Regions from separate parts of the Streptomyces sp. NPDC008238 genome, predicted to be linked through region 3. Evidence: riboswitches for the same ligand, from Rfam matches in the RefSeq annotation. Region 3 holds a riboswitch; each other region holds the start of a gene.
What was found. A riboswitch is a leader RNA that binds a small molecule or an ion and turns the genes downstream of it on or off. The one in region 3 is predicted to bind cyclic di-AMP.
Positions count from the first base shown of each region.

Region 1: linked by a shared signal. The riboswitch ahead of ACFZAU_RS11515 (M23 family metallopeptidase) and the one ahead of ACFZAU_RS00775 (transglycosylase family protein) in region 3 are both predicted to bind cyclic di-AMP.
Region 2: linked by a shared signal. The riboswitch ahead of ACFZAU_RS17575 (M23 family metallopeptidase) and the one ahead of ACFZAU_RS00775 (transglycosylase family protein) in region 3 are both predicted to bind cyclic di-AMP.

Region 1 covers NZ_JBIBGK010000003.1:577,982-585,503, reverse strand. Annotated here, with positions in the region: gene ACFZAU_RS11545 (DEAD/DEAH box helicase) at 1-494, shown strand, start outside; gene ACFZAU_RS11540 (hypothetical protein) at 647-1,159, shown strand; gene ACFZAU_RS11535 (hypothetical protein) at 1,175-1,405, shown strand; gene ACFZAU_RS11530 (PfkB family carbohydrate kinase) at 1,447-2,316, opposite strand; gene ACFZAU_RS11525 (DUF6227 family protein) at 2,478-3,242, shown strand; gene ACFZAU_RS11520 (hypothetical protein) at 3,366-3,647, shown strand; gene ACFZAU_RS11515 (M23 family metallopeptidase) at 3,769-4,875, opposite strand; cyclic di-AMP (ydaO/yuaA leader) riboswitch at 5,061-5,200, opposite strand; gene ACFZAU_RS11510 (extracellular solute-binding protein) at 5,418-6,851, opposite strand; gene ACFZAU_RS11505 (caspase, EACC1-associated type) at 6,848-7,522, opposite strand, start outside.
Region 2 covers NZ_JBIBGK010000007.1:66,796-74,317, forward strand. Annotated here, with positions in the region: gene ACFZAU_RS17565 (M16 family metallopeptidase) at 1-948, shown strand, start outside; gene ACFZAU_RS17570 (M16 family metallopeptidase) at 966-2,336, shown strand; cyclic di-AMP (ydaO/yuaA leader) riboswitch at 2,669-2,825, shown strand; gene ACFZAU_RS17575 (M23 family metallopeptidase) at 2,841-3,602, shown strand; gene ACFZAU_RS17580 (GntR family transcriptional regulator) at 3,836-4,528, shown strand; gene ACFZAU_RS17585 (HPr family phosphocarrier protein) at 4,746-5,027, opposite strand; gene ACFZAU_RS17590 (bifunctional acetate--CoA ligase family protein/GNAT family N-acetyltransferase) at 5,151-7,522, shown strand, end outside.
Region 3 covers NZ_JBIBGK010000001.1:161,860-169,381, reverse strand. Annotated here, with positions in the region: gene ACFZAU_RS00780 (SAM-dependent methyltransferase) at 1-581, opposite strand, end outside; gene ACFZAU_RS00775 (transglycosylase family protein) at 790-1,941, opposite strand; cyclic di-AMP (ydaO/yuaA leader) riboswitch at 1,944-2,135, opposite strand; gene ACFZAU_RS00770 (aldo/keto reductase) at 2,768-3,775, shown strand; gene ACFZAU_RS00765 (GNAT family N-acetyltransferase) at 3,840-4,472, opposite strand; gene ACFZAU_RS00760 (peptidylprolyl isomerase) at 4,566-5,063, shown strand; gene ACFZAU_RS00755 (phospholipase) at 5,127-5,576, opposite strand; gene ACFZAU_RS00750 (cytochrome b/b6 domain-containing protein) at 5,830-6,468, opposite strand; gene ACFZAU_RS00745 (molybdopterin-dependent oxidoreductase) at 6,452-7,162, opposite strand; gene ACFZAU_RS00740 (TetR/AcrR family transcriptional regulator) at 7,353-7,522, shown strand, end outside.

The DNA of each region.
Region 1 (7,522 bases), on a different contig from region 3:
GGCCACTCGGCGAACTGCCCTTGACCATCCACGCCTCCTACAGCCGCGAGGAGATCCTCCCGGCCCTTCGGCAGTCCGCACTGGGCGGCTTCCTGCCCGGGCACTTCCGGGAAGGCGTGAAGTGGTGCGAGTCGATAGGGACGGACGCGCTGTTCATCACGCTGGAGAAGGACGAGAAGGACTTCTCCCCGCAGACGCGCTATCACGACTACGCCCGCAACGAGACCGAGTTCCACTGGGAGTCCCAGAACCAGACGTCCAGCTCGTCCCCGACGGGGCTCCGCTACCAGCAGCACCGAGCACGCGGCAGTCACGTCCTGCTCTTCGTCCGCCGCTACAAGAAGACGGACATCGGCGGCCCCCAGCCCTGGATGCTCCTCGGCCCGGCGAACTACGTCGAGCACAAGGGCAGCAACCCCATGGGCATCGTCTGGCGCCTCCAGCACGAACTGCCCGCGGACGTCTGGACCTACTCGGCCATCGCCGCAGGTTAAGGGGCCAACTCCTGTTGCAAAACTGATGCTTGAAGGTTCCTGCACCACTCCCCCGAGCGACCTTGTGTCACCGGAACGCAACACCACGTATCGCGTCGGGGGAAGGTGGCGTTCTCCGATGCGTACGTAGGCAGCAAGCATCGGAGTGCCAAATGAGCCGCAATGAAGTCCGCACCTTCCCTGCTCGGCGCCCTTTCGCGGGGCGGGCTAGGCAGTGGGTCGCTTTGACGTCGACGGCAGTAACCGCTCTGGTGGCCGCCGCTTCCCCGGCTTCGGCCACCGCTGTGGGATACGGCAAGGTGGGCAGCTTCTGCTTTGACGTGAAGGGTATGGAGCTCTGCGCTCCGGGCGCGACGATCGGTCACATCATCAAGGGCAGCGGCCTGAGCATCACGAGGGAAGAAGCCTCCGTACAGGACATCTTCGGCGCGGACTCCGCAGGCGGAAAGTGGTGCAACTGGCGGATCGATTGGCGCTACGCCGACACCGAGGGCAAGACATACCTCATTCGGCGGGGTCCCATGCACCACTCGTGCACTTTCATGAAGTCCGTAGGGCGTGTCGATGACTCTAGGCGGACGTTGAAGCACTACGGGAAAGCATGCGCGGACTTCTTCACAAGCGGGCAGAAGCGCGGAACCCAGTGCCACAACATCGTCAAATGAGCGAGGCGGAACCCCATGACCGATAAGTCGCCGAACGTACGGGCGAGCCGACTGCTGCGCTGGCTGCTGATGGCCGGGCTCAGCTACATGTTCGCGATGTTCATGGTTCTCGGCGGCTTGTCGCTGCTGCCCAAACAAACCCAGATGACCGTGTCCGAGTCGGCGGTCGGCTGGCTCGTGCTGGGTGTCGGAGCGGTCCTGTTCGCCCTGATCGCCAACAAGACGAAGGGGCGAGAGCGCCCCTGACTCAACCCGGGACAACCAGACACCCCCGCCCCCCGGGCCCCTCAGGCGCGCATCCAGGTGCGCGTGCCGAAGGAGGTGCAGGAGCGGGACGCGATGCCTGCTGCGAAGGCGAGGGCTGCGTCGAAGGCGGGCGGGGTGAGGCGGATCGTGACGTGGGCGGCGAGGTGGTGGGCGAGGGCGCCGTGGAGGACGTCTCCGGCGCCGAGGGTGTCGACGACGGGGCTGACGGCGGGGACGGGGATCTGCCCGTCGGGCCGGAGGATGGGGGACGGCCCCCGGGTGACGGCGGTCCACCGCACGCCCGCGTCGTGGAGGAACGCCAGGGCCTCGGCCGGGGTGGTGGTGCCCGGGGGGTGGAAGTCGGCGGAGCAGACGGCGACGTCGACGTAGGGGAGCAGGGTGGGCGTCGCGGGACGCCAGCTGCCCGCGTCCAGGAGGGTGGGGACCCCGGCGGCGCGGGCGAGCCGGGCGGCGGGGACGGCGAGGGCGGGGTGGTGCGCGTCGACGAGGACGACGTCGGCGTCGCCGACCAGCACGGAGAGGTCCCCGGGCGGGGAGACGGACGTCCCTGAGGCCGCGTTGGTGGAGGCGACGGCGCGCTCGCCGGTGGCGGCGGTGACCAGGATCGTGGAGACCGCGGGGGGTTCGGGGGAGTCCGCGGTGAGGTTGATGACGTCGACGCCGAGGGCCGTGAGGTCGGCGTCGATCGCGCCGGCGAGGGGGTGGCCCCCGAATGCGGTGAGCAGGACGGCTTCCCCGCCGAGGTGGGCGAAGGTGGCCGCGGCTCCCGTCGCGGGGCCGCCGGCGGCGACGGTCTGGGTGCGGGCGGTGAGTTTCTCGTTCGGGGCCGGGACGTGGTCGACGAGGGTGATGACATCGAGGGTGCAGAGGCCTACGAAGAGTGCGCGCATGGGCGCATAGTGGCAGCAGGGGGCGTGCGTTTCGCGTTTTACGCGCCTCCTACGGGTGGGGGTGCACCATTTTTCCGGGAGACCCGACGCGCAGCGCGTCGATGCCACTACGCTGAGTGCTCGCAATGGTGCGCGGGGAATGCCGTGAGCAGGAGGACCGCATGGGGAACGCGCGACCAGGTGGGGCGGGTCCGGCGGACGTCGAGGTGGTGCTGGCCAGGGCGCAGAACGCCTTCGACGTCGACGACCACGTGCTGGGACGGCTGGCGACCGCGCTGATGGGCTGCACGGAGCTGGCGTCCTTCCGCCAGCGCAAGGGCCCGCCGCGCAGGCTGAGCCGCAGGACGTTGCGGCACACGTTCCTGCTGGCCGACGGCAGTACGCAGCTGCTGTGGGAGATCGAGCACAACACCGGCCCCGACGGCGACGAGCCGCTGTACGAGGTGTACTCGGACCCGGACACGCTGGCCGTCGCCCAGCACACGATCGACGCGCGCTTCGGCGAGCCCTCCCCGGAGGAGCTGGAGGCGGAGGCGGCGGACTGGCTGGCACGGCTGCCGCAGCTGGCGATGGATCTGACGCCCGGGCCCCGGCAGTACACGGAGCAGCACTCCGCCGAGCACGCGTGGCGGGTGCTGCGGCGGGCCGAGAACACGGACGTGCCCGGCGAGGACCTGCGCAGCCGGCTGGGTTCGGCGGTGGGCCACGACATCGCGTACGTCACCGGCCGGCACACCCGGATCGGCACCGGCCGGGTCGCCGGCTGGACGTTGTACGAGCACGCCTTCCTGCTGGAGACCGGCGAGGAGATCAGCCTCTGGGAGGTCGAGCACACGATGACCCCCGACGGGCGGCCGGTGTGCGAGGTCTACGCCGACGAGACGGCGGCCTGCGACTCGGCGGACGTACGGCTGGAGGCGCTGTGACCACGCGTTCACCGCGCGCCCGCCCCGTTCTGACCCTGTCCCCGGCCGCGTTCCGGATTGCGGCCGGGGGGCAGCCGGAGGAAATTGGGGCGTAGGCGTGTCGTTGGGAGGCGGGAGGTTCCCATGCCGGTCCTGGCGGAGGTCGAGTTCCCCGGTGTGACGGCCCTGCAGTACGAGGAGGCGAACCACCGCGCGGGGTTCGGGCCCGAGCATCCGCCGTCCGGGCTGCTCTCCCACGCCGCCGTGATCACCAACGAGGGGCTGCGGCTGGTGAACGTCTGGCAGTCCGCGCAGGCGCTCGAGGCCTTTATGGAGATCATGATGCCCGCCGCCAAGGAGTCCGGCTTCCCGGAGCCGACCGGACCGCCCCGGATCTCGGAGATCTACAACTTCGTCGTCCCGTAGCGGCGGCGGGGACGTCGCCTCGAAAAGGACCGGCGGCCCTGGTTGACGGGGGGAGTCACCAGGACCGCCGGAGTCGGTGCGGTCGTACGCGGCCGGCCGGCCGGTCGCACGACCGGTCGCCTCAGACCGTGAGGCCCTTGCTGCGCAGCCAGCCCATCGGGCCGATCGGGTCGCCGCCGCCGGGGCGCACCTCGAGGTGCAGGTGCGGGCCGGTGACGTTGCCCGTGGCGCCGACGCGGCCGATGGTGTCGCCGGTGCTGACCTTGCCGGAGGTGACGATCATCGAGGAGAGGTGGCAGTACCAGAGCTCGGTGCCGTCGTCGAGGGTCAGGATGATGCGGTAGCCGTACGAACCGGCCCAGCCCGCCTCGGTGATGGTGCCGCTGTGGATGGCCTTGACCGGGGTGCCGGTCGGGGCGGCGAAGTCCTGGCCGGTGTGGGTGTTGGCCCACAGCGAGCTGGACTCACCGAACCCGGCGGTCAGCGTGTACGAGGAGACCGGCTTGACGAAGCTCTTGGCGAGCTCGGCCAGGCGCTCGGCCTCCAGCTTCTTCGCTGCCTCCGCCGCGGCCTTCTTCTTGGCGGCGGCCTCGGCCCGCACCCGCTCCTGCGCGGCGGACTTGGCGGCCTTGGCCGACGCCTCCTGCTGCGCGGCGGTCCTGGCGGCCTTGTCGGCGGCGTTCCGCTGCTGCTGGGCCTGGTCGAGGATGCGGTTGCGCAGCGCCTCGCCCGCGTCGGGGCTCAGGGCCTCGGCGACGGGCTTGGCCTCGGGGGCGCTGTCGTCCTCGACGAGCGCGCCGATGCCGGGCAGCTGGGACGCGTCGGGCAGGTGCGGGAGGGAGACCGGGAGCGGGTTCTTGCCCTCGGCGGTGGCGACCCCGCCGACGCCGAGCACGGCCACGGCCGCGACGCCGAAGACCGCCGAACCGCGGCCCAGGGAGCGCTGCTTGGCGACGCGGTGGCGGCCGCGCAGGGGGCCGGCGGACTCCTCGGAGGGGTCCCACGGCTCGGCGTCCGGGCCCTCGTAGGGCGCGGCCTCGATGTCGCGGGTGTTCCCGAAGGCGTCGAAGGCCTCGATGTCCTCGTGGCGCGGCTGGGCGGGGGCGGCGGGCTCGTAGGCCTCGTGCCCGGCGGTCTCGTGCTGCGCGACGGTGGCGTCGGCAACGGCGCCTGCGTCGTGGGAGGCCGTCTCCTCGGCTGCCGCCGCGGCGAGCCAGCCGGCGGCCATGTTCCACTGCCCGGTGTCCCAGCCGTCGATCGCGTTCTTCGTCGGCGGTGCCTGCTCGGCTGCCGGGGGATTCCAGCCGGCGGCGATGTTCCACTCGGCGGTGTCCCACTCGGAGTACGCGGTCGCGGACCCCTGTTGCTGTCCGGGTATCAGGGCAGGCTCGTTCGACGCCACGCGGGCGCGCTCCTTTCCTTCCTTCTCGCCTACCGGGTTAGCTGACGGGTTCGGAGCAGGAAGGTCTCCTACGAGGACCTCGGAAGGCCCCCGATTCACCCCAGGAAGTGGTTCCCCGGTTCCCGCGGACGGGATTCGGCAAGCGCACGGCGCCGCCCTGACGGCGGCGGGACGACCGCGCTGCGTTATCGAACGTTAATAGAGGCGCCCGCCAATTCCAAGCCACTCAAGCGAGTTCATGACGGGAATCTATGGGGATGGACAGGACGGAACCGGACATTGCGCCGTGACTGCCGTGACCTACGGGAAATGTGAGTGTGCATCAGTCGTTATGCGGAAGGGAGTGCCGCGCTCACGGGCAGTGATGGTCACCCCGGACCCCGGCCGCCGAGCGCGCGCCCCAGACGGCCGTCCAGACGCTCCGCCGTGGCGTCGGTGGAGCGGTGTGCCGCGAGCATTCCGTGCACCTCACGCTGCAGGACCCGGGTGAACGTGACGTAGTGCGCGGTCGCCGGACGGGCCCTGGCGGCCTGCAGCGCGCACCACAGCAGGGTCGTGTACCCGGGGGTCGCGGCGGCGGGTGAGGGGGAGGGCTCGGAGCCGCGGCCCGCGGGGCGGTCGTAGAACCAGGCACGGGGGTCGTGAGGATCGTCACAGTTGACATCCCCGGCTCCGTATGCTGAGCGCCGCGCAGGGGCGAAACCCGCTCTGAGCAGGGCATGTTGGGCGCTGCGTCCGGTCAGGAAGCGGATCAGGTCCGCTGCGTCGCCGGGGCGGTCGCTGGTGGCCGCGACGCCCAGGCTCTGCCCGCCGAGGGCGGCGACGCCGGGGAGCCGGGCCACGCCGAAGCGGACGCCGGGGGCGAGCGCGGCGTCCAGCCGGTTGTAGGCGTACGGCCAGTTGCGCATCAGCACGCTCTGCCCCTCGGTGAACTGGGCGAGGGTGACCGACTCGTCGGCCTCCAGGGACTCCGGGTTGAGGTTGTTGGCGGCGCCCAGCCGGCCGAGCTCGTCCAGGCCCTCGCGCAGCCCGTCCTCGGTGCCGGTGTAGCGGCCGTCGCCGTCGACGAGTTCGACGCCCGCGGTCCAGAAGGTCTCCAGGGTGTTGACCGTCAGGCCCTCGTACGCGCGCAGTTGGGTGGTGTAGGCGGCGTGGCCGAGCGGGCGGACGTCGGCGAGGAGGTCGCCCATCTTGGCGTAGCCGCGCAGGTCGGCGGGGCGCCGGCCGGCCTTGGCGAGGTCGTCGGTGCGGTAGTAGAGCAGTCCGACGTCGGTGTTGAAGGGCACCGCGTACGTGCGGCCCTTCCAGCGGCCGGCGTCCGCGGCCTGGCGCAGGAAGTCCCCGTCGACGAGGGCGGGGTCGAGCGGTCGCAGCAGGCCGCTGTCGGCGAACTCGGGGATCCAGCTGATGTCGAGGTTGACCACGTCGTACGCGGCGGTGCCGGACTGGAAGGCGCCGATCAGCTCGCTGCGCTGCTCGTCGGAGGCGGAGGGGAGCTCGACGAGCCGGGCCGGCCGGTCCGGGTTGGCCCGGTTCCACTCGTCGACCAGGGCGCGGCGGACGCCGGGTCGCCCGCCGGCGGTGAGGTCGGCGTCGCTGGCGACGATCAGCGGCCGGGAGCGGTCGGGCCCCGGGGCCGGCGCGGGGCGGGGACCTCCGCAGGCGGCGGTGGCGAGGGTGGCGAGGGCGGTGGCCAGCAGGAGCACGACGCCCAGGGTGCGGCGGCGCCGGCAGCGCGCGGCTCCCCCAAGCCTCGTGACCCGTATGACCCCGGTGGACCCGGTGACCCTCACGGCCGTCATGACCCTCCCGAGGTGAGGCGGGTGATGGTCTCCGCGACCCGGTTCGGCAGGTCCTGCGTGGCGGCCAGGCACGCCCCGCCATCCTCGGTCACCGCCTTGTTGAAGCGCAGCGAGCAGCCGTAGCTCTCCAGCGAGACCACCAGCACGGGGACGTCCACGGCGGGCGGCTCCTCGCGGGCGCTGTCCTCGTCGTCGGTGATGAGGACGATCAGGGTCCCGGGGGAGTCCGCGAGGGCGCGCGACCACTGGCGCAGGGCGGCGGCCACGGGGGCGTCCCGCTCGACCGGTGCCAGCGCCCGGATCGCGGCGTCCCGCGCGGCGGCGTCGTTGGGTCCCAGCGGCAGGAGGGTGCGGCCGGGCACCGCGGCGATGCCGTACCGGTAGCCGGAGGCGCGGGCCAGCACGGCGCGCACGACGGGGACGTTGGCGCCGGAGTAGGAGGAACTGGAGACGTCGACGGCGAAGAGGACGTCGCGCCGGGTGCCCGCGGCCTCGCCGTGGTCCCGCAGCGCGGCCTCGATGTCCTTCCGGGTCGGCGGCCCGCCGCCCGCCCGCGGGTCGGCGACGAAGATCGCGCTGTCCAGCGGGGTGTCGCCGGCCTCGGCCGTCCCGCTGACGTCCGTACGGAAGCCCTGCGCGGCCAGCGCCCGCTGCCCCGGGCGGGAGCCGAG
Region 2 (7,522 bases), on a different contig from region 3:
CGCGACGTGGTCAAGAACGAGCGCCGTCAGCGTTACGACAACGTCCCGTACGGAACGGCCTTCGAGCGTCTGACGGCTATGGCGTACCCGGACGGCCACCCGTACCACCACACCCCCATCGGTTCGATGGCGGACCTGGACGCCGCCTCCCTGGAGGACGCGCGCGCCTTCTTCCGGACGTACTACGCGCCGAACAACGCCGTCCTCTCGGTCGTCGGCGACATCGACCCGGAGCAGACGCTGGCCTGGATCGAGAAGTACTTCGGCACCATCCCGTCCCACGACGGCAAGCCGGCGCCCCGGGACGGTTCACTCCCGGGGGTGATGGGCGGGCAGCTCCGCGAGGTCGTCGAGGAGGACGTCCCCTCGCGCGCGCTGATGGCGGCCTACCGGCTGCCGCACGACGGCACCCGCGAGGCCGACGCCGCGGACCTGGCGCTGACCGTCCTCGGCGGCGGTGAGTCCTCGCGGCTGCACAACCGCCTGGTACGCCGGGACCGCAGCGCCGTCGCGGCCGGGTTCGGGCTGCTGAGGCTGGCCGGGGCGCCGTCGCTCGGCTGGCTCGACGTGAAGACGTCCAGCGGCGTCGAGGTGCCCGCCGTCGAGGCGGCCGTCGACGAGGAACTGGCCCGCTTCGCCGAAGAGGGCCCGACCCCCGAGGAGATGGAGCGGGCCCAGGCCCAGCTCGAGCGCGAGTGGCTGGACCGGCTCGCCACCGTCGGCGGCCGTGCCGACGAACTGTGCCGCTACGCCGTGCTGTTCGGCGACCCGCAGCTGGCCCTGACGGCCGTCAGGCGCATCCTGGACATCACGGCCGACGAGGTGCGCGCCGTCGCCGCGGCCACCCTGCGGCCCGACAACCGCGCCGCGCTGGTCTACGAGCCCACCGGCTCCGCGGCCGCCGCGGGCGAGGACTCCGACGAGGACGAGGAGGGCGCGGACCAGTGACCGACGTCCACACCACCATGACGTTCCACCCGCAGCCCCGGCCGGGGCAGCCCAAGCCCTGGGACTTCCCGGCCCCCGAGCGCTCCACGCTGCCGAGCGGGCTGACGGTGCTGCGCAGCCGGCGGCCCGGCCAGAAGGTCGTCGCCGTGGAGGTGCTGCTCGCGGCGCCGCTCGACGCCGAGCCCGAGGGCCTCGACGGCGTCGCCACGATCATGGCGCGGGCGCTGTCGGAGGGCACCGACAAGCACAGCGCGGAGGAGTTCGCCGCCGAGCTGGAGCGGTGCGGGGCCACCCTCGACGCCCACGCCGACCACGCCGGGGTCCGGGTCTCCCTGGAGGTCCCCGTCTCCCGGCTCGACAAGGCCCTCGGCCTGCTCGCCGACGCACTGCGCGCCCCGGCGTTCCCGGACGGCGAGGTCGAGCGGCTGGTGAACAACCGCCTCGACGAGATCCCGCACGAGCTGGCCAACCCGGCCCGGCGCGCCGCCATGGCGCTGTCCAAGGAGCTCTTCGCCGCCGAGCTGCGCTGCTCCCGGCCGCGCCAGGGCACCGAGGAGACGGTCGCGCGCATCGACGCGGAGGCCGTCCGCGCCTTCTACGACACGCACGTGCGCCCGTCCACCTCCACGGTCGTCGTGGTCGGCGACCTCGCGGGCATCGATCTGGACGCGCTGCTGGCGGGCACGCTGGGGGAGTGGAGCGGCAAGCCCGGCGAGCGCCGCCCGCTGCCGGCGATCACCGCGGACGACACCGGACGCGTCGTGATCGTCGACCGGCCCGGGTCGGTGCAGACCCAGGTGCTCATCGGACGTGCAGGGGCGGACCGCCACGATCCCGTCTGGGCCGCCCAGGTGCTCGGTACGTACTGCCTCGGCGGCACGCTGACCTCGCGCCTGGACCGCGTCCTGCGCGAGGAGAAGGGCTACACCTACGGCGTGCGGGCCTTCGGGCAGGTGCTGCTCTCCACTCCCGAGGGCACCGGGGCCTCCCTGCTGGGCATCAGCGGATCCGTGGCGACCGACGTCACCGCGCCCGCGCTGGCCGACACCTGGCAGGTGCTGCGCACCCTGGCGGCGGAGGGGCTCACCGACGAGGAGCGCGACGCCGCCGTGCAGAACCTGGTCGGTGTCGCCCCACTGCGCTACGAGACCGCCTCGGCGGTGGCCGGCACGTTCGCCGACCAGGTCGAGCAGTCCCTGCCGGACGACTTCCAGGCGCGGCTCTACGAGCGCCTGGCCGTCACCGGCACGGTCGAGGCGACGGCGGCGGCCGTCAACGCGTTCCCCCTCGACCGGCTCGTGGTCGTCCTCGTCGGCGACGCCTCCGTCATCGCGGACCCGATCCGCGAGCTGGGCATCGGCCCGGTCGAGGTCGTCACGGGCGGCTGACCGGCACCACCCCCACCGCGGCCCCGGGCGCCCTCGCGGCGCCCGGGGCCGCGGTGCGCGAACGGCCGGGGACGGCCGCGCCGGTGGTCCGTGACGCCGGTCACCCGGTCCGCACCGCGTCCCCACCCCTCCTCGCCGCCGCCGCGCAGGGGCCTTCCGCGGGCGCGCGGACCGCCGCGGAGCTGCGGCGTCGCGGTATTGCGGACGGTTGCGACCGGTTGGCGGCCGGTGTGGCATCCCGCACATATTGCCGGATTTTTTTGGAACGGGAAGCAACGCCTGGTTAACGTCCTCGGGTTGCCCGGCGGAAGCAGCCGCCTCCCGCGGCACCGGAGCAACGATCGCCGAGTCCCCGTCGGGCGTGAGCCTGGGGAGCCGGGGACCCACATGAGAAGTCCCTGGGGTGAATCGGGCGGCGTGCCGTCGCCCGTAGGAGACCTTCCTGCTCCGAACCCGTCAGCTAACCCGGTAGGCGAGAAGGAAGGAAAGGATCTCCGCCTGCCCATGGCGTCGTTCTCGATACGCTCCACCCTGGCCGGCGCCGCCGCGCTGACCACCGTCACCACCGGCGCGTTCGTCGTGCCCGCCGCGGCCGCCGACGCCGGCACCGGGGGGTCAGCCTTCGCCCGCTGCGCGGCCGTCGCCGACGACCTCGCCACGCACCTCGCCGACCAGGCCTCGGCCCAGCACCGGGCCGCCGTCGTCGCCCAGAAGCGCCATGACGCCAAGGTCGCCAAGGCCAGGCGCGCCGCCCGTGAGCGTGCCGCCGAGGAGGCCGCCGCCAAGGCGGCCAAGGCCAAGGCGGCGCGGAGCGGCACCGCGCACGCGTCGCGGAGCGCAGCGGCCGGCCGGGGCACGCTCGGCGGCTGGACGCTGCCGGTCGCCGGTTCCATCGGCACGCCGTACCACGCGACCAGCAGCCTGTGGTCCTCCGGCTACCACACCGGCGTCGACTTCGTGGCCTCCGTCGGCACCCCGGTGCACGCCGCCGGTGCGGGCACCGTCGTCGAGGCCGGCTGGGGCGGCTCGTACGGCAACAACATCGTGATCCGCCACGCGGACGGCATGTACACCCAGTACGGCCACCTGTCCTCGCTGGACGTGTCCGTGGGGCAGACCGTCTCCGCGGGCCAGCGGATCGGCCTGTCGGGCGCCACCGGCAACGTGACCGGGCCGCACCTGCACTTCGAGGCCCGTACGGCCCCGTCCTACGGCTCCGACGTGGACCCGCTGGCGTACCTGCGCTCCAAGGGCGTCCGCGTCTGAGCGACCATCCGACCATTCCCCTCCCCCCACCCGAAGGCCCCGGTCCCCCCGCCGGGGCCTTCGGCATGCCGGCGTTTCCCGGCCGCGGGTGTGTCCGAAAACGCTCCATGAATTCAGGACGCCCGTCGGAATCGACGCCGCGCTGGAATAGAGTCGCGGCAGAAACGCCGGCTCCTCCGTTGCGCGCGGATCAAAAGGACGGCCGTCGGCGCGCACCGGAAGGAATCTGCGATGTGGGGTCGGACGTGAACGGGAGCGGCGCTGCGGGCCGCCGGATTTCCGCCGCAGCCGTGTGCGCGGCGATCCGTGACGACATCGTCAGCGGGTTCTTCGCGCCGGGCAGCCGGCTGACCGAGGAGCAGTTGGCCAAGCGCTACGGGGTGTCCCGGGTCCCGGTGCGCGAGGCGCTGCGCACCCTGGAGTCCGAGGGCTTCGTGCGCACCCGCCGGCACGCCGGGGCGTCCGTCGCCGAGCCCACCGACCAGGAGGCCGCCGACCTGCTGGACATCCGTGCCCTGCTGGAGCCGCTGGGCGCCGCCCGGGCGGCGCAGCGGCGCACCGAGGCCCATGTGAAGGTGCTGCGCGGACTCGTCCGGCTGGGCCAGGAGCGTTCACTGCGGCGCCAGTCGTCGGACCTGCCCGCCCTGGACGGCTGGTTCCACGAGACGCTGGCCCAGGCGTCCGGCAGCCCGACCCTGGTGGCGCTGCTGACCCAGCTGCGGCACAAGATCGCCTGGGTCTACGCGGTGGACACCCCGGACCGCGCCGTGGAGTCCTGGGCGGAGCACGGGGCGGTCGTCGACGCGGTGGCGCGCGGTGACGCGGAGCGGGCCCGGCGGCTGACGGCGGACCATGTGGAGCGGGCGACGGCGGCACACCGGTTGCGCCGTCCGCAGAGCACGGGGCGCGGCGCCGCGGCGCGGTGAGGAATCCGAAACACGCCGTACACATGTCGAGCGGCCGGGTTTAACAGAAGTGCCGTATACAAAGCGGGGAATGGTGGGCGGAGGTATTTCCGCGTTCCCCGCGCGGTGCGCCGCCGGGAATTCCCCCGGAATGACGGAGGGGCGGGTCCCGAACGAAATCCGGCCGGATTTCGTTCGGGACCCGCCCCTTTTGCCGTACCGCGCTGCCGCGCGTGTGTCAGACGGTCTCGGGGAGCTCGTCCAGCCCCTCGGAGACGAGCTTGGCGAGGCTGTCCAGAGCGGCGTCCGCGCCCTCGGCGTCGGAGGCGAGCACGACCTCCTCGCCGCCGGCCACACCCAGGCTCAGCACGGCGAGCATCGAGGCGGCGTTGACGGGGGCGCCGTCCGCCTTGGCGATGGTGACGGGCACACCCACGGCGGTGGCGGCGCGGACGAAGATCGAAGCGGGACGTGCGTGCAGGCCCTCGGCCCAGCCGATGGTGACGCGGCGCTCAGCCATGGTGTTGCCCTTCGGGATCGTTCCTAAGGAGGTCTAGACCAGTCTGCCATGCCTCGGACACCGGTCCGTCCCCCACATCGTCGCACCGGTTCCGCGGCGGGCGGCGGCCCGTACGCTGGGGCCATGACGACGCCGTCCGACGCAGAGCGCGACTACCCGGTCCACTGGGAGGCGGACGTGGTCCTGCGCGACGGCGGGATCGCCCACGTCCGGCCCATCGCGCCGGACGACGCGGGACGGCTGGTGAGCTTCTACGAGAAGGTCTCCGACGAGTCCAAGTACTACCGCTTCTTCGCGCCCTACCCCCGGCTCTCCGACCGGGACGTGCACCGCTTCACCCACCACGACTACCGCGACCGCGTCGGCCTGGCGGCCCTGGTCGGGGGCGAGTTCATCGCGACCGTCCGCTACGACCGCACCGACGACCGCGAGGCCGAGGTCGCCTTCCTGGTCCAGGACGCGCACCAGGGCCGCGGCGTGGCCTCCGCCCTGATGGAGCACGTCGCCGCGGTGGCGCAGGAGCGCGGCATCCGCCGCTTCATCGCCGAGGTGCTGCCCGCCAACCGCAAGATGATCAAGGTTTTCACCGACGCGGGCTACACCCAGCAGCGCAGCTTCACCGACGGCGTCGTCCGGCTCGAGTTCGACCTGGAGCCCACCGAGCGGTCCCTCGCCGTCATGCGTGCCCGCGAGCAGCGCGCCGAGGCCCGCTCCGTCCAGCGGCTGCTCGCCCCCGCCTCGGTCGCCGTCATCGGCACCGGACGCCGCCCGGGCGGCGTCGGCCGCGGCATCCTCCGGAACATCCTCGCGGGCGGCTACACCGGGCGCGTCCACGCCGTGAACCGCTCCTTCCCCGAGGACCGGCACACCCTCGAACCCGAGGGCGTCCCCGCACACCGCTCCGTCGCCGATATCCCCGACGGCGTCGACCTCGCCGTGATCGCGGTACCCGCCGACGAGGTCGCCGAGGCCGTCGACGCGTGCGGCCGGCACGGCGTCCTCGGCCTGCTGGTGATCTCCTCCGGATACGCCGAGTCCGGCGCCGAGGGCCGCCGCAGGCAGCGCGACCTGGTACGGCAGGCGCTCGCCCACGGCATGCGGGTCATCGGGCCCAACGCGTTCGGCATCCTCAACTCCGCCGAGGACGTCCGGCTCAACGCCTCCCTGTCGCCCGAGACCCCGGACGCCGGCCGGCTCGGGCTGTTCACCCAGTCCGGGGCCATCGGCATCGCCCTGCTGTCCGGGCTGCGCCGCCGCGGCGCCGGGCTGTCGTCCTTCGTCTCGGCGGGCAACCGGGCGGACGTCTCCGGCAACGACATCCTGCAGTTCTGGTACGACGACCCGGCCACCGACGTCGCCCTGCTCTACCTCGAAACCCTCGGCAACCCGCGGAAGTTCTACCGCCTCGCCCGGCGCACCGCCGCCGTCAAGCCGGTCGTCGTGGTCAAGGGCGCCCGGCACTCGGCGGCCGCCCCGCCCGGACACGCCGTGCCCCCCGCCCGCATCCCCGACGGCACCGTCTCCGCCCTGCTGCAGCAGGCCGGCGTCATCCGCACCGACACCGTCACCGAGCTCCTCGACACCGGGCTGCTGCTGTCGTGCCGGCCCCTGCCCGCCGGACCCCGCGTCGCGATCCTCGGCAACTCCGAGTCCCTCGGGCTGATCACCTACGACGCCTGCCTCACCGCTGGCCTGGAACCCGGCCTCCCCCTCGACCTCACCACCGCCGCCGGACCGGAGGACTTCCGGGCCGCCCTCGCCGCGGCCCTCGCCGACCCCGCCCACGACGCCGTCGTCGTCACCGCCATCCCGCGCGTCGGCTCCGAGCTCGCCGAGCTCCCCGCCGGCAGCGACGACCCCGCGCTGGCCGAGGCCCTGTACGCCGCCGCGGACGGGCCCCGCGCCGGCAAGCCCGTCGTGGTCGTCCACACCGCGCTGGAGGCCATGGCCACCCGCCTCGCGGCCGTCCGCATCCCCGCCTACGGGGCCGCCGACCGCGCCGTGAAGGCCCTGGCCCGGGCCGCCGCCTACGCCCGGTGGCGCAGGGACGCCCAGGAACCGGGCAGGGTGCCGGAGTTCGAGGACGTCGACGAGGCGGGCGCGTGCCAGGACGTCACCCGGCTGCTCGACGCCGCCGGGGAGCCCGCCGCCGTCAGCCGGGGCGTCACCCTCGACGACCTCGCGGCAGCCGGCCTGCTGGGCCGCTACGGCATCACGGTGCGGCCCACCCTGCCCGCCCCCGGGATCGACGCGGCCCTGGAGGCGGCCCGCCGGCTCGGCTACCCGGTCGCCCTCAAGACCACCGCACCCCACCTGCGGCACCGCGCCGACCTCGGCGGCGTACGCCTGGACATCGCCGACCCCGACGACCTCAGCCGCGCCTTCGGGGAGCTGACCGCACGGCTGGGCAAGCCCGAGGAGCTGCACCTGGTCGTCCAGGCCATGGCGCCGCGCGGGGTGGACACGGTCGTGCGCGCCACCGTCGACCCGGCCGC
Region 3 (7,522 bases):
ACGGAGGCGTGGGTGACGACCAGCAGGCTGCCGGGGGCGAGGGCGTCGCGCAGCTCCGCCACGGCCTTGACCGGCTCGTCGGCGTCCTCGAGGAAGTGCAGGACCGCGACGAGCAGCAGCGCGACGGGGCGCTCCAGGTCGATGAGCCCGCGCACCTCGGGGCTGTCCAGGATGTCGCGGGGCGAGCGCAGGTCGGCGGCGACGATGGCGGCGGCGTCGCTGCCCTCCAGCACCGCGCGGCTGTGGGCGACGGCGACCGGGTCGTGGTCGACGTAGACGACGTGGGCGCCGGGACTGGCCGCCTGGGCGACCTCGTGGACGTTGCCGAAGGTGGGGATGCCGGAGCCGATGTCGAGGAACTGGGTGATGCCCTGGCCGACGGCGAAGCGCACCGCCCTGCGCATGAAGGCCCGGTTGGCCTGCATGATCTTCGGCAGCCCGGGGAAGGCCTCGATGGCCCGCCGTCCGGCCTCCCGGTCGACCTCGAAGTTGTGCGAGCCGCCCAGGTAGTAGTCGTAGATCCGGGACACGCTCGGCACGGAAAGATCGATGCCATGGGGGGCCCAGGCGGGACGCTCCATCAACGGCTCCAGCTCGTGGTCGGCGATCGGGACGAGTGGTCGTGGACACGACCACGTGCGTCAGAGGCTACTGACCGACCGTTCGAGAAGAACAAGAAATGGAAATATTCGATCCGTTTTCGGTCACAGACCAAAGGCATGTGCCCTGTTCCCGACAAGAGGGGAACAGGGCACACGCCTACCGCCGGATGACGGTGGATCGGTTCGATCAGACGTTGACGCCGTGGGCGCGCAGGTACGCCAGCGGGTCCATGTCGGAGCCGAAGTCGGGGGTGGTGCGGACCTCGAAGTGCAGGTGCGGACCGGTCACGTTGCCGGTGGCGCCCGACAGGCCCAGCTGCTGGCCGGCGGAGACCGACTGGCCGGCCGAGACAGACAGCGAGGAGAGGTGGGCGTACTGCGAGTACCGGCCGTCGGCGTGCTTGACGACGACCTGGTTGCCGTACGAGCCGCCCCAGCCCGCGGAGACCACGGTGCCGGAGGCGATCGACTTCACCTTGGTGCCGGTCGAGGCGATGAAGTCGACACCGGTGTGGTAGCCCTTGGACCACATGGCACCGGCCTGGTGGTAGGCCGTTCCCAGGGTGACGCGGTCGAGCGGGGTGGTGTAGCCGGAGGCGCTGGCCGCCTTGGCGGCGGCCAGCTTGGCGGCCGGGGCCGCCTTCGCGGCCTTCGGCGCGGCCTCGGTGGCGGCCTTCTCGCCCAGCGACAGGACCTGGCCCGGGTAGATCAGGTTCGGGTTGCCGCCGATGACCGACTCGTTGTCCGCGTACAGCTGCTTCCAGCCGCCCTCGACCGACTGGGCGCCGGCGATCTTGGACAGGGTGTCGCCGCCGGCGACCTTGTAGGAGCCGCCCGCGCTCTTCGGCGCGCTGGTGGAGGACTTCGGCGCCTCGGCCTTCGCGGCGGGAGCGGCCGGCTTGGCGGCGGGCTTCGCGGCGGTGCCGGAGACACTCTCCGGGGTGGCCGACGGGTCGGCCATCGCCTTGGTCAGACCGGCCTTGGGGCCGCACACGGGCCAGGCCTGCGGGCCCTGCGTCGCAAGGACCTTCTCCGCGACGGCGATCTGCTGCGCCTTGGTCGCGAGGTCAGCGCGCGGCGCGTACTTCGTGCCGCCGAAGCCGGCCCAGGTGCTCTGGGTGAACTGCAGGCCGCCGTAGAAGCCGTTACCGGTGTTGATGGACCAGTTGTTGGTGCTCTCGCAGGCCGCGACCTTGTCCCAGACGCTCACGGGAGCGGCGTGGGCACCGGTGGCACCGACGATCGGGAGCGCCACGGCCGCACCGGTGGTGCCGGCCAGCGCGCTGATTCGGGTGATACGGGTGTTCCGCGGACGACGGTGCTTTCCCTTACCGGGCATGCCGAATTCCTCTCCGACGCCTGCGAGGTAAGCTGTCGGGTTCGGGCTGGAGATGCCCGGCCGCAAAATGGCACGCCACATAAAGGCATGTCGCTGCGACTTCACCCCTAGCCGTCCCGAGACCAACGGGAACGGCAAACTACCTGGGTCCCCCGCTCCTGCCGTGCGGTCTTGTCATCCGGCGTCCGGGCGGCGGCAGGACTAGGCGTTCCGCCCGGAAGAATCTCGCAGGCATTTGTCCTGCGAGATCTGGAAGCTAAACGACGGAATCGTTCCGGAGCAAGGAGCGGAATCACGCCCCCCGGCGGACCGCAAGTCGATCATTCGCATCTGTGACTTTACGTGAGAAGTGTCCGCTCTGCGTAGGCGAAAATTTGGCCGACGGTAATCGGCCGATATCACCCGGTGAAATTCAGCGGGAAATGTGGACGATGCGTCGCCCGCGGTTTCCGTTGCGTGACCGGCACGTGACAACCATCACGTACCGATTGCCTACGCATGCACTGTGGGCGCATATGTCCGGTTAGACACCTCAATGCCGGATAAGGCGGGACCTGTTGTGGTTCAACCCGCCCCCGGCCGCACCGCCCTGACTGCCCGCCCGAACGGGCACCCCCGGTCCAACCGCCGGGGGCGGCCGGCGATTCCCGGATGCGCGGTTCACACGCCGCCGTTGGTGTGGTGTGCGCCACAACCGCCCCCGCGGCGGGGCGAGAACGGCGGGCGGACGGCGGGCCGCGTCCGAAGAACGGACGTGACAGCGCCGATTCGCCGACGGTAGCCTCCCAATCCCGCACATTTTCTTACATCGCCAGGGAGCCCTCGCGTGCCCTACCTCGCCGCCGACGACCGCTACGCCTCGATGGAATACCGCAGGACCGGGCGCAGCGGGGTCCTGCTGCCCGTCGTGTCCCTGGGCCTGTGGCACAACTTCGGCGACACCTCGCCGCTGGAGAACCAGCGCGCGGTGCTGCGCCGCGCCGTCGACCGCGGCGTGGTCCACATCGACCTCGCCAACAACTACGGCCCGCCCGCCGGCTCGGCCGAGGCCAACTTCGGCACGCTCTTCGCCCAGGACTTCCGGCCTTACCGCGACGAGCTCTTCATCGCCACCAAGGCCGGGTACGACATGTGGCCGGGCCCCTACGGCGAATGGGGCAGCCGCAAGTACCTGCTGTCCTCGCTCGACCAGTCCCTGGGCCGCATGGGCCTGGACCACGTGGACGTCTTCTACTCGCACCGCTTCGACCCGGACACGCCCCTGGAGGAGACCATGGGCGCCCTGGACTCCGCGGTCCGCCAGGGCAAGGCCCTCTACGCCGGCATCTCCAACTACCCCGCGGAGGCGCACCGCCGCGCCACCGAGATCCTGCGCGGGCTGGGCACCCCGCTGCTGATCCACCAGGCGGCCTACAGCATCCTCCAGCGCGACCCGGAGGACGGTGTCCTCGACGCCGTCGGCGACACCGGCACCGCCCTCATCGCGTACTCGCCGCTCGCCCAGGGCCAGCTCACCGACCGCTACCTGGACGGTGTGCCGGCGGACTCCCGGATGGCGCTCGGCCACTTCCTCAAGCGCGACGCCCTGACCGAGCGGAAGCTCGGCCTCCTGCACGCCCTCAACAAGCTCGCCGGGGAGCGCGGCCAGACGCTGGCCCAGCTCGCGCTGACCTGGGTGCTGCGCGACCCGCGGGTCGTCTCCGTGCTGATCGGCGCGAGCAGCGTCGCCCAGCTCGACCAGAACCTCGCCGCGCTCGACGCGGGCCCGCTCGGCGCCGACGAGCTGGCCGAGATCGACCGCCTCTCGGCCGAGGCGGGCGTCCGCATCCCGTGACGGCGGCTCTCCGCGCGCAGGGGCCGGCTCCGGCGGGAGCCGGCCCCTGTGCGTCGGTGCCGGGTCACCCGAGCCGGGCCTCCAGTGCGGCGCGCACGCCGGGCCACTCCCCGGCGAGGATCGAGTAGTACGCGCTGTCGCGGACGGTGCCGTCCACGGCGAGGGTGTGGGCCCGGCGGATGCCCTCGAAGCGGCCGCCGATGCGCTCGATGGCGGCCCGGGAGCGTGCGTTGCGCGCGTCCGTCTTCAAGGTGACGCGGAGCACACCCCACACGTCGAAGGCGTGGGTGAGCAGCAGCAGCTTCGCCTCGGTGTTGCAGGGGGTGCGCTGGGCGGACGCGGCGAGCCAGGTGCTGCCGATCTCGGCGACCGTGGGCACCGCGCCGGTACGGGGCACGGAGCGGCCGGCGGGCCAGGCGGGGGTGGCCGTCCAGTAGTCGAGGTCGAGGAAGCGGGTGGAGCCGATCAACGCGTCGCGCCGGACGTCCCGTACGGCGAAGGGGAGCGAGGCCCCGGTCGCCTGCTCCTGGAGGGCCTCCTCGATGTAGCGCGCCATCGCCTCACGGTCGTCCGGCACCTTGGTGAAGGCGTAGGTGTCGCGGGATTCGCCGGCGGCGCGCAGCAGCCCGTCCGTGTGGGTGCCGCTCAGCGGTTCCAGGCGGACGTGCCTGCCTTCCAAGATCACGGGTTCGGGCATGCTCCGGATCGTGCTGTCCGGCCGGGTCGCCCGTCAAGCGCGTTTCCGCGGGGCGTGTCGGAGGCCCGGGTCCCAGGATGCGAAAATGGGGGCATGAACAGCAACGACGTGTTCTTCGACATCACGATCGACGGCGAGCCCGCCGGACGGATCGTGTTCACCCTGTTCGACGACGTGGTCCCCAAGACCGCGCGGAACTTCCGTGAGCTCGCGACCGGCGAGCACGGTTTCGGCTTCGAGGGCTCGCACTTCCACCGCGTGATCCCCGACTTCATGCTCCAGGGAGGCGACTTCACCGCCGGCAACGGCACCGGCGGCAAGAGCATCTACGGCGAGAAGTTCGCCGACGAGAACTTCCAGCTCAAGCACACCAAGCCCGGCCAGCTCTCCATGGCCAACGCGGGCCCGAACACCAACGGCTCGCAGTTCTTCATCACCACGATCGTCACCGACTGGCTCGACGGCAAGCACGTGGTCTTCGGCGAGGTCGTCGAGGGCATGGACGTCGTCAAGAAGGTCGAGTCGCTCGGCTCGCGCACCGGCGCCACCAGCGCCCGCATCGAGATCGCCAAGTCCGGCACGGTCGCCTGACCCTGTCCCACGGTAGCGGCCCGGCACCGGAACTCCCGGTGCCGGGCCGCCGTGCTCCGCGGGTCAGCCGAAGGCCTTGACCGCCTGGTAGTAGGTCCACGCGGTGCTGTTGCAGGCGGTCGCGGTGGCGCCGCCGTAGTTCGCGCAGATGCGCTTGAGGTCCTCGTAGAAGGCGCTGTCGAGGCGGCTCTTGTTGGCGGAGAAGGTGCCCATCGCCTTGTAGTTGCGGTAGCCGAAGTCGTGCCGGGCGCAGGAGTTCTGGAACGGGAAGCCGAACGGGTTGTCCGGGGAGCTGCTGCAGTAGTCGGTGGACCAGTCGAAGCCGTAGGCGGCCCAGGCGCCCTGGTTGCCGCGGGCGGACCACCAGGTGTTGTAGCTGGAGGCGCTGGTCTGGGTCCAACTGGCCAGCACCTGGGCCTTGTCGGCGGGGGCGGCCTGGGCGGGGACGGCGAGGACGACGGTGGCGACGGCGGCGACCGCGGTGGCGGCGAAGCCGGTCGTGATTCGGCGCATGGGGACTCCAGTCACTGACGGGCGCGTTGTGACGCGCGGGCATGGGGGTGCAACCGGATGCGGAATCGAACTGGTGGTACTGGTGTGCGAAGCCAGGATGGAGCCGCGGCGGTCTATGCGAGTAGACGCCGGATGGCAAAACTTGCATGAACATGACGACGTGCCGCCGACAGCGATCGTCGACGGCACGTCAAGAGGCCGAAACCGTGGTCTGTTTCAGTTCCCCGCGGGCCCCACGGCCTGCACGCTTCCCCTACGGGGCGTCAGGCGGTCCCGGCTCCACCGGCTCCGTGTGCTCCCAGCGCGGATGATGGCGGCGGGCCCACTCCGGGGTGACGAACCCGGTGCGCATCCCCAGCCGCGCCTCGGGGTCGCCCGCCGCCATCCACAGGTGGCCCGCCACCACGGTCGCCACCGCCAGGGCCAGCCAGTCGTGGACGAAGGTCGCGCCGGTACGCCACACGACGCCGCTCAGGTGCGGGAACATCATCAGCAGCCCGGTGCCGAGCATGACGAGCACCGCGCCCGCGGCGAAGGACGCGTACAGCTTCTGCCCCGCGTTGAACTTGCCCGCCGTACGCCGGTCGCGGGGCACGCGGCGCAGTACGTCGCGCAACCAGCCCCCGTCGTACGAGGCGAACCGGTTGAGCAGCCGCAGGTCGCGCCGGAAGGCACGCGAGGCGAGACCCAGGAGGGCGGGCAGCGGCAGGGCGATGCCGGACCACTCGTGGACGGTGACCACCAGCCGCCTGCGGCCGACCAGTTCGGCGAGCGGCGGCAGGTAGAGGGCCGCGGCCGTGACGAGGCAGACGAGCATCAGCGCGGCCGTCGCCCGGTGCACCCGGCGCTCGCCGGGCGTGAACCGGCGCACCCGCTCAGGACGTCGGGTCATCGCTGCGTCCGTTCGATCGGCCGACCCAGGCGTCGACGTCGTAGCCGTAGCGCTCCCAGTAGCCGGGGCGCACGTCCCGGGTGACCTCGATGCCCGAGAGCCACTTGGCGGACTTGTAGAAGTACATCGGCGCCACGTAGAGCCGCACGGGGCCGCCATGGGCCGTGGTGACGGGCCTGTCCTGCATCCTCAGCGCGACCAGGACGTCGTCCCTGCGGGCCTGTTCGAGGGTGAGGCTCTCGCTGTACACCCCGTCGAAGCAGGTGAAGCGGACGGCCCCGGCACCGTCCCGCACCCCCGCGAGGTCGAGGAGGTGGGACAGCCGCACCCCCTCGAAGGGCGTGCCGGGCACGCGCCACCCGGTCACGCACTGCACGTCGCGCACCAGCCGGGTCTGCGGCATCGCCCGCAGGTCGGCGAGGGTGTGGGTGCCCTGCCGGTCGACGAGGCCGGAGACGGTGAGGCGGTAGGCGCCGGCGTCCCGGTGGGGCACGGAGTCCGCCACGTTGTAGATGCGGAAGCCGCCGCCCCCGGGGAGCAGCCCGCTGAGCCCCGTCGGGTCCTTCCCCGCCACCTGGGAGAGCGCCGAGTCCAGGCCGTCCTGGGCGCGGCTGCCGAACGCCACCCCCAGGGCGCCCAGCCCGAGCATCCCGAGCACCACGCGCCGGCCGACCGGCGTGCCCTTGCCATCCATGCCCCTCACGGTAATCCCGTGCGGCACGGTTGCGATGCGCCGGGGCGCTGCGTAAGCAGGGCGTAATGGGTCCGACCCCTGCGCGACCGATAGACGTCAGGCATAATCTTAAGTGTCCGGTTTCCGTCCACCGGTCGTCATCACGACCCGTGACGCGCCGGACGGCGGGCGGCACTACGGAAGGCGCAGGATGAGTCGCGTATCGCAGGCGGAGGCAAAGGCCAACCGGGAACGGGTGGTGGCGGCGGCCGCGCGGCTCTTCCGTGAGAACGGTGTGGCCTCGGTCGGCATCGCGGACGTCATGAAGGCCATCGGGCTCACGCAAGGCGGCTTCTACAAGCAGTTCGACTCCAAAGCCGC